DNA from 3 places in the Clostridium sp. HBUAS56017 genome. Region 1 is predicted to be linked to each of the others. Evidence: riboswitches for the same ligand, from Rfam matches in the RefSeq annotation. Region 1 holds a riboswitch; each other region holds the start of a gene.

Region 1 (3,205 bases):
CTAGCTAAATGTTGGGCTAACTATACTTTCCATTATGGAAGTCAGGTAGTCCAATATTTTTATTGCCTAACATTATCACTTCTGATATAGTTAACATTATCACTATTGATAATAATTTTGTTACATATATTGGAGGTATTACTATGCAGAAGATCGCAATAATAACCGATAGCGGATCTGATTTATCATCAGATTTACTAAAAGAACATAATATATTTTCCCTTCCTTTTAGAATTATATATTCTGATAATGAATATGAAGATGGAGTAAGTATAACACCATATGAACTATATGACTCATTAGAAAAAGAAATACCTACTACTTCTTTGCCTTGTATGAAGAAAATAGAGAGTATATTAACTAACCTTGAAGAAGAAGGCTATACACATGTTATTGCTATACATATATCAAGTGCTCTTTCTGGTACAAGTAATTCTGTTAGATTGGCTTTAGAAGACCACCCTAACCTAACAAGTTATGTTTATGACTCTAAAACATTAAGCATGGCACAAGGCTCTATTGTATTATCAGCTTCAAAGCTTGTTAAAGAAGGAAAAACCTTTGAAGAAATTATATCACTGCTTCCAACTTACCGAAAAAGTGTACATACCTATTTCACATTGAATACACTTGAATATCTAAAAAAAGGCGGAAGAATAGGAAGAGTTGCTGGAACAATTGGAGAACTTCTAAATTTAAAACCAATAGTTTTTGTTGGAGATGACGGTATTTATCAAACATATGCTAAAGCTAGAGGCCGTAAACAATCTATAAATAAATTAAAGGAAATTGTAGAAGGCTATTTAAACAAAAACAAATGCAACATTTGGATTATCGAAGGAAATGCTATCGAGGAAAGTAATGCCATTCTTAATGCTTTAAAAACAAATGAAAATATAAATGAAATTTCCACTGCCACTGTAGGCCCTGCATTAGGAGTCCACACTGGTCCTGGATTATTAGGCTTCATTATAGAAGAACTCTAAATCTAATCATGAATGAAAAGGATCTTAAAGCCGAGGAGAAACGATTATATGAAGAATATAAACAAAAACTTGCTGATTTAAAAAAAATAAAAAAAGAAAATGAAGCCGTAGGGCAGGTTTTTACAAAAGGATTGCTTCCAATTTATATTCTTTATATCTTAAGTTTAAATCCGTCAAATGGAAATGATATATCTCATAAAATAGGTGAAAAAACTAATGGACTATGGGTGCCTAGTACTGGTGGAATATACCCTATTTTAAAGAAACTAGAGAAACAAGGAGATATTATAGGCGAGTGGAACGATCCAAAGAAAAAGTTTCAAAAAATATATACATTAACTAAAGAAGGAAGAATCAATTTTGAAAGCAAAAAAAAATTATTAAAATCTAAAATTGAAGAATCCTTAGAGGTTTTCAAAATTATTTATAATGATCTTTATTAGATATACTTAGGTATATCTTTTTCTTTTATAGCCATCCTATTATATAGGAGGTACATATAAATGAAAGCAATAATTATTGATAAAAACAGTATTGATGCATATGTTTCCCTTGAAGATGGAAGAATAACATCAATTCCTTTAAATCAAATATCTAACTTCAATATAGGAGATACCATCAATATCCCTAATGAAAATATAGTATGTAGTCCAACTGCCCCAAATTCGTCTAGCATGGTTGTCAATAAATTAATTGACTTTTTCTAATGCAAGACATAAAATAAAAGCAGAAATGAAAATATCTGCTAGGGGTGCCTAAAGGCTGAGAAATGTATATCGTTAACCCTTGTACCTGATCTGGTTAATACCAGCGTAGGAAAGCAATTATAATTATTATATTATTAAGCTTTAGGCCTTCTAGCAGAATTACTAGGAGGTTTTTTTATGAATTTTTTAAGCGATTGGTCGGATAGACTAAGAAACTATTTTACTGGTTTTTCTGATAAATCACAAACACTTATTAATAATCCAAGTTTATTTATTGGATTAATCGGATTAGCAATAATTATTGTTGCCTTAATTAGATTTAAAAAAGTAAAACTTGATGCTAAAATGATTAGCCGTATAGGAATAGCTTTAGCTTTAGCTTGCGTGCTACAAGTATTTAGAATATATCACTTTCCTATGGGTGGAAGCGTCACCCTTGGAGGAATGGTTCCTATTTTATTAATTGCCTTTATTTACGGTCCTGAAATAGGGATGCTAACTGGATTTTTATATGGTCTTTTAAATTTATTCCTTGATCCATATTTTGTTCATCCAGTTCAAATTTTATTTGATTATCCATTACCATCTTTAGCAATAGGATTAGCAGGATATTTAAGAGATAAACCTATTCCAGCCACAATAATGGCGTTTGTCGTAAAATTTGTTTGTCACTTTATATCAGGAGTAGTATTCTTCTCATCAGATGCTCTATCTGCCGGAATGCACCCATGGATATACTCTGCAGTTGTAAATGGTCCAATGGTAGCTGCTGATGCAATAATCTGTGTTATAGTAATCGCTTTACTTCCATTAAATATATTTTTAAAAGAAGCAAAAGCTTGATATTAAAAAAGAACCTTTATTAAAGGTTCTTTTTTAATATCATTATTCACATTCTATAGCATCAACAGGGCAACTAGATTCTGCATCTTTAGCTGCATCTTCAACATTTGCTGGAACTGTATCAACAATTGCGTGTGCTTTTCCATCATCCCCCAATTGAAATACCTCTTCACATATTGATGGACATAATCCACATCCAACGCAAGCTTCTTGATCTACTTTTGCTTTCATATTTAATTCCCCTTCCTTTAGAATACTTTCATAAAGTATTATCTCCAAAGAAATGAAAATTATTAATATAGCCCTTCAAAGATTAATGAATATAAAGAATTACTTAATACATACTCTTCAGCTTTGCCTTCTTCTAAAGCTTCTGTAAATTCTAAATCAATAGGTAATTCCCCTATTAAAGGAATTCCTAGATAATCAGCATGTTCTTCTGCTGATTTCTTACTAAATACATGCACCTTCTTCTCGCAGCCAGTACACACTATGTAAGACATATTTTCTACTACCCCTCTTATTTTTATTCCAACTTTTTCTGCCATTATAACAACTTTTTTAACTATCATAGATACCATACTTTGAGGCGTAGATACTATCACCAATTCTTTTATAGGGAAATCTTGCATAACAGTTAAAGCAATATCTCCTGTCCCTGGTGGCATA
Region 2 (3,205 bases), on a different contig from region 1:
TGCTATCTTATAGAGAGAAATATTTATTTATTGGAATAGCAGTAGTTTTAGTTGGTATAATAGCTGTGGCTATAAAAAAATGGCTTAATACTGAGTTTTATCTTAATGACAATATGTTAGTTTATAAAACTGGCATATTTGAGAGATCAAAGCAAGAAATTCCTTTTAGCAAGATAAATACTATAGATATAGGGAAAACTTTGCTTGATAGGATTTTTGATATTTGTACAGTTAAAATAGACAGTGGAAGTGCAGTTGAAAAAAAATCAGAGTTTAAGATAAAGTTACAGTATGTCTTAGCTGAAAATCTAAGAGATAATATATTAAAGGGCAAAAATAATATAAATATTGAAAAGTTTGAAGAAAATAAAAAAGGAGAACCTATTGAAAGGATCATTACTATAAAAGAAATTATAATATATGCAGTTACAAAAAGTAAATTGGGTTGGGCTATAGGAGGTTGTTTTGCTTTATTTAATTTTACAGATAATGTTAAAGGTTTTGTTAAAACATCTGTAGTTAAAGATCTAAGTCAATCTATTAATATTAGTGATTCGTTTTTAGAAAATAGGACTAGTCTCATAATTATAATAATATGTATGATTGTAATAGCTTATATCATTGTAATTCTATTATCAATTATATATGAAATAGTTAAGTTATATCAATTTTCTATAAAGGTACAAAATAAAAACTTTAGTATAAGTTATGGAATGTTTAGCAAAAAAGAGTATTCCATACCTATAGAAAAGATACATGCATTAAAATATAAACAAGGTATGCTGCAACAATTACTAGGAATATATACCTTGGAGGTTATTACTATAGGTTATGGAGATGAGAGGAATGAGAAAGCAATATTGTATCCTATAGCAAATGATAAATTTAATAAAGAGTTTTTAGGAAAGATATTACCTGAAATGATTTTCTTAGGAAAGGTAAATAAACCACCTAAAAGTAGTATAAAAAGATTTATTTTTCTAAGAGTGATAACTACTTTAATAATATTAATACTTCTATATTTTATTATTAAAGCTATACCTAGTGAATTAAAATTAGGGATTATAGTTATTATAACTTTAATTAATATATTACTTGGATATTTTAATTACAAGAATACATCTTTAGGGGTGACGAAAAAAATAATACTGGCTAGTAGTGGTAGTCTAACAAAGACAACAACTCTTATTAAGCAAAGTAGTATTCAATCTATAGAGAAAACTGAAAATCCATTTCAGAGAAAAGATAAAGTTTGTGATTATAAGATAGATATATATTCAAATAATTTAGCTGAAGCTGTTGAGGTTAGACACATGAGCGAAGAGCTTGATGGTATATTATATAAAAACTTGATTATATAATAATTACTTGAATACAATAAAAGGTTATGTTATTCTAAATTAGAAAAATGTGTAATTAACACAGGGGGGGCTGGATTGGCTAGCTGAGATTGAGAACCTTAATTCTTTGACCCTAAAACCTGAACTGGATAATGCCAGCGTAGGAAGTTGTTTATTTAAATTTATTAACACAGTAGTTTAAACACAAATCCTATAGGTTTGTGTTTTTTTGCATTTAGTAGGTTCAAGAGATGAAAAAAAGTATTAGCTATTTTACAGGTGTTATTTATATATTAACTTGGAGGTGGATCAATAAATGGAAATTAACAAAATAGTTTCAGAATCATTAAGTGCAGTAAGGGAAAAGAATCCTTTAGTACATCATATAACAAACTATGTAACAGTTAATGATTGTGCAAATATTACTTTAGCAATAGGTGGGTCACCAGTTATGGCAGATGATATTAATGAAGTTTATGATATGGTATCCCTTGCTTCATCTTTTGTAATAAATATTGGAACTTTAAATAGTAGAACTGTAGAAGCTATGATTAAGGGTGGGAAAAGGGCTAATGAATTAAATATTCCAGTTATTTTAGATCCTGTTGGTGCAGGAGCAACGCCTTATAGAACAGAAGTAGCTAAAAGAATATTGGAAGAAATAAGAATATCAGTTATAAGAGGTAATTTGTCGGAAATAAAAACTCTTTATGGTGTGAAAACAAAAACTAAGGGAGTAGATTCAGGTGATGTAATAGATGAAAATGCTGATGAGTTTACAAAAGCAAAGAAGATTTCAAAGGATTTTGCAAAAAAGCTAAATACAGTAGTTGTAATTACTGGAGCAGTAGATATTATTACTGATGGAAATAACTTATATAGTGTTTATAATGGACAAAAGATTATGTCTAAAATCACTGGTACAGGTTGTATGTGTACATCACTTATTGGTTCATACTTAGGGGCAACAGAAAATGTTCTTGTTGCAGCTTTATCAGGAATTGTGTCTATGGGAATTGCTGGTGAAATAGCTTATGAAAATTTAGATAAAAGTAATGAAGGCACAGGAACATTAAAAGTAAGAATAATAGATGCTATTTTTAACTTGAATGAAAAAGTAATAATAGATAGAGGTAAAATAATGAATGAAGGATAGTAGAGATTATAAACTTTATTTGGTGACGGAAAGAATGTAGCTAATTATATATTAAATAAACCTTCAGCATAGGAAAAGCAATATCATCTTATTAGATATTGCTTTATATTTGAGAAAATTCGTGATAAATATGGTTAATTATTTTTGCATAAAGAACTTTGAAAATAAACCTTGCTTTTCATTAATACTTACTTTGTCAGCTGAGGTGTTTTTAATGGTACTTTTATCAGTACTTTTCATATTTTCCAAAGTTTCTTTAATTAAATTTTTTTGGTCTACAGCTAAATCTTTTAATTTTCTGTCTATACCTGGAGATGTAATTACTTCTCCTAAATATCTTAGAGATTCTTCATAATGACCTAGTTGTCTATCTAATTCACCTATCAAGTAAAGAATTTTGAATTTATCCATACCATATATAGGAAAACCTTCGTTTAAATAGGCATCTTTCAGGCCTATTAAAGCTTGTTCTCTAAATAGTAGTTCATTATTTTCGTCTCCAAGTTCTCTATATAACCATGCAAGTTTTAAGCAATTTATAGCTTTTTTGCTAGATTTAGAATTTATTATTGAAAGATTAAGTAAGGATAATTTGTATCTTTCAATTGCTATATTTATATCGTATATATCAGGATATTTTTTTCCTTTCCAATTTGGTGTGATTTTTTTTACTATACTTTCTTTTTCATAGCTTTTTATTTTAAGAAAA
Region 3 (3,205 bases), on a different contig from region 1:
ATGTATCTCTTTCCTTCTTTCACAGCTTCTTCAATATTCATACCTTTTGCCAAGCTAGCTGCTATTGCTGAGGAAAGAGTACATCCTGTTCCATGAGTATTTTTAGTATCTATTCTTTCTTGATTTAAATATATAAACTTTTCCCCATCATATAACACATCAGTAGCATCTTCTTCAAGATGTCCACCTTTAATTAATACATATTTAGGTCCAAGTTCTTTTAATTTAATACAAGCCTTTTTCATTTCCTCAACATTACTTATTTTATCGTCTAAAATTTCTTCTGCTTCAGGTAAATTAGGAGTTATAAGTGTTGCTAGAGGAAATAATTCTTTTATTAAAGTTTCTTTAGCATCTTCTAATAAAAGCTTAAATCCACTTTTAGAAATCATCACTGGATCCACAACTATAGGCGGTAAGTTTTTTTGTCTTCTCAATCCTTTACTAATTGCTTTGATTGATTCAATCTTAGATACCATTCCTATTTTTATAGCATTAACATCAATATCATCAAAAATAGCCTTTATTTGAGCTTCGATAATTTCAGCTTCGATATCTTGGACCCCAAAAACCCCCATAGTGTTTTGTACAGTTACAGCAGTTATTACACTCATAGCAAAAACTCCATTTGCAGATATTGATTTAATATCTGCTTGTATCCCTGCTCCTCCTGAAGAATCTGAACCTGCAATTGTAAGTGCTGTCTTCATATTATTGTTCTCCCCTTTCTTCTATTAACAATTTTCTAATAGCTGGTATTTTAAAAAAACTATATGCTATTGCTGCTCCACCAATACAACTTACACTGAAAGGTACAATATACACGAACAATACAACTTCTTTACCTAACAATAAGGTTGCAATTGGATATGCAGCTAATGCCCCTATAATTCCTGTTCCAATAACTTCACCAAGTAATGCTAAACCTACTCTTTTAAACTTCTTATAAGCTAGTCCAGCAAGTAACGCTCCTATCATACTCCCTGGAAAAGCCAGCAAACTACCTGTTCCCAACATATTCCTTAATAGAGATGTTACAAATGCATTTCCCAAAGCATAAACTGGCCCTAAAATAACAGCTGAAACAACATTTATAAAATGTTGGACTGGTGACATTTTAGCTCCGAAGATTGGTATTGAAAAAGTTCCAAAAACAGTTGAAATAGCAATAAATATACCGCTCATAGCTAACTTATAAGCTACGTTTCTTCTTTTCATAAAAGCCTCCTAAAAAGCTGAGCATAAATTAAATCTGTAATAAAAAAAGTATAGCTTTTGAAGGCTATACTAATAAACACTTTAGTTTTATTACTTCCCTCCGGTGGTTCTAACCACATCAGGTTCAAGAGTTTAGAAGATTACTTTCTTCAATCTCAGCTTTAATTCAGCTCCCCTAGTAATTTTATTTAATTTTCGTATTTTATTTTATCACTATTCTTCTTCTCCGTAAACTTTCTTTCTAAGTTCAAGTCCTGCCTTAGTTATAGCTACTCCACCTTCAGCTGTTTCCCTTAATGATGTTGGCAAACACTTTCCTACTTTATACATAGCTGAAACCGCATCATCAAATGGTATCTTTGAGTCTACACCAGCCATTACTAAATCTGCTATGCTTAATGCACTTATAGCTCCCGATATATTTCTCTTTGCACAAGGTATTTCTACTAGTCCTGCAACCGGATCACAAACTAATCCTAAAACATTTTTCAAAATTATAGCTGCTGCATCTAAACTCATTTTTGGAGTACCACCCATCATTTCAACAACCGCTGCTGCCCCCATTGCCGATGCTGATCCACACTCTGCTTGACATCCACCTTCTGCTCCAGATAATGTAGCATTCATTCCAATTATCATTCCTACTGAAGATGCTGCAAAAAGTGCAGTAATTAATTCATCTTCACTTTTATTAAGTTTTTTACCTGCTGTAAGGATAACTGCTGGTAATATCCCACAAGATCCAGCTGTAGGACAAGCTACTATTTTCCCCATAGCGGCATTTACTTCTGATGAGGATAATGCCATTGCCATTGCTAATACCATTGTTTCACCAATAAGAGTATTTCCCTTATCTAAGTATTTTTTTATCTTATATGCATCTCCACCTATAAGCCCACTAACTGAATATATTTCTTTATTCATTCCACTATTAGCAGATTCTATCATAACATTGAGATTTTTTTTCATCTTTATATATAATTCTTCCCTTGTTATCTCCCTATTCTCAATTTCATATCTTATAGCATATTCACTTAGGGAGATATTTTCTTCAAAACAAATCTTTAATAATTCGTCACCACTTCTAGCTATTTTCATACTACTCTCCCTCCTTAACAGGATGAATACTTATAACTCTACTTATTGAATCTATACTCTCGATTTTCTCTATAACATTTTTCTCAACTCTATAGTCCACTTCGAAAACCATAGTAGCATCTTTTCCTTTTTGATTTCTAAACACTTTCATAAACGCTATGTTTATCCCCTCTTCATAAAGTATAGAAGTAACCTTCGAAACAGATCCTGGTACATCTTTATTGGAAATAATTAATGTAGGATACTCTCCTGTAAACTCCACATTATTTCCGTTGACTTCGGTAATTTTAATACTACCTCCACCTATTGAAGATCCCATAACTTCGCATTCTCTACCCTTTACACTTTTCATTATAAACTTTACTGTATTAGGGTGAACATCTCCTAAATCTGCTTCAATAAATTCTATCTTTAATCCATATTTCTTTGCTATTTCTAATGAATCCCTAAGTCTTATATCACTAGGTTCCATTCCTATTATTCCTGCAACTAATGCCCTATCAGTTCCATGTCCTTTGTACGTCTTAGCAAAAGAACCATGTAAATAAAACTTAACACTTTCAAGTTCTCCATCTAAAACAGCTCTAGCGACCTTTCCAAGTCTTGCTGCTCCTGCTGTATGCGAACTTGAAGGACCAATCATAATAGGTCCTAAAATATCAAAAACGCCTAGATTTGTCATATATTTTCTCCTTCGTTCCTTGTAAATTCCTCATTTTAGTTTAAGCAAAACTTATAATTAAATCAATATAAATTTACATTATTGTTCATAAATTAAGAATTATCATAAAAAAACTTAAAAATCCAAGCGAAACTTAAAAAATGAACTATCTCCAAACACTCTTTTTACTCAAGTGTCAGGATATAGTTCATTTTATTTAATACTTAT

What was found. A riboswitch is a leader RNA that binds a small molecule or an ion and turns the genes downstream of it on or off. The one in region 1 is predicted to bind thiamine pyrophosphate.
Region 2: linked by a shared signal. The riboswitch ahead of thiM (hydroxyethylthiazole kinase) and the one ahead of thiT (energy-coupled thiamine transporter ThiT) in region 1 are both predicted to bind thiamine pyrophosphate.
Region 3: linked by a shared signal. The riboswitch ahead of thiW (energy coupling factor transporter S component ThiW) and the one ahead of thiT (energy-coupled thiamine transporter ThiT) in region 1 are both predicted to bind thiamine pyrophosphate.

The regions. Positions count from the first base shown of each region.
Region 1 covers NZ_SULK01000016.1:30,010-33,214, reverse strand. Annotated here, with positions in the region: gene FAY47_RS13935 (DegV family protein) at 144-986, shown strand; gene FAY47_RS13930 (PadR family transcriptional regulator) at 995-1,429, shown strand; gene FAY47_RS13925 (hypothetical protein) at 1,490-1,693, shown strand; TPP riboswitch at 1,724-1,822, shown strand; gene thiT (energy-coupled thiamine transporter ThiT) at 1,871-2,536, shown strand; gene FAY47_RS13915 (ferredoxin) at 2,579-2,767, opposite strand; gene FAY47_RS13910 (Mrp/NBP35 family ATP-binding protein) at 2,830-3,205, opposite strand, start outside.
Region 2 covers NZ_SULK01000017.1:3,778-6,982, reverse strand. Annotated here, with positions in the region: gene FAY47_RS14255 (PH domain-containing protein) at 1-1,361, shown strand, start outside; TPP riboswitch at 1,415-1,524, shown strand; gene thiM (hydroxyethylthiazole kinase) at 1,657-2,496, shown strand; gene FAY47_RS14245 (DUF2225 domain-containing protein) at 2,635-3,205, opposite strand, start outside.
Region 3 covers NZ_SULK01000010.1:131,834-135,038, reverse strand. Annotated here, with positions in the region: gene thiD (bifunctional hydroxymethylpyrimidine kinase/phosphomethylpyrimidine kinase) at 1-710, opposite strand, end outside; gene thiW (energy coupling factor transporter S component ThiW) at 712-1,218, opposite strand; TPP riboswitch at 1,297-1,405, opposite strand; gene sdaAA (L-serine ammonia-lyase, iron-sulfur-dependent, subunit alpha) at 1,432-2,316, opposite strand; gene sdaAB (L-serine ammonia-lyase, iron-sulfur-dependent subunit beta) at 2,318-2,998, opposite strand; gene FAY47_RS10460 (nucleoside kinase) at 3,195-3,205, opposite strand, start outside.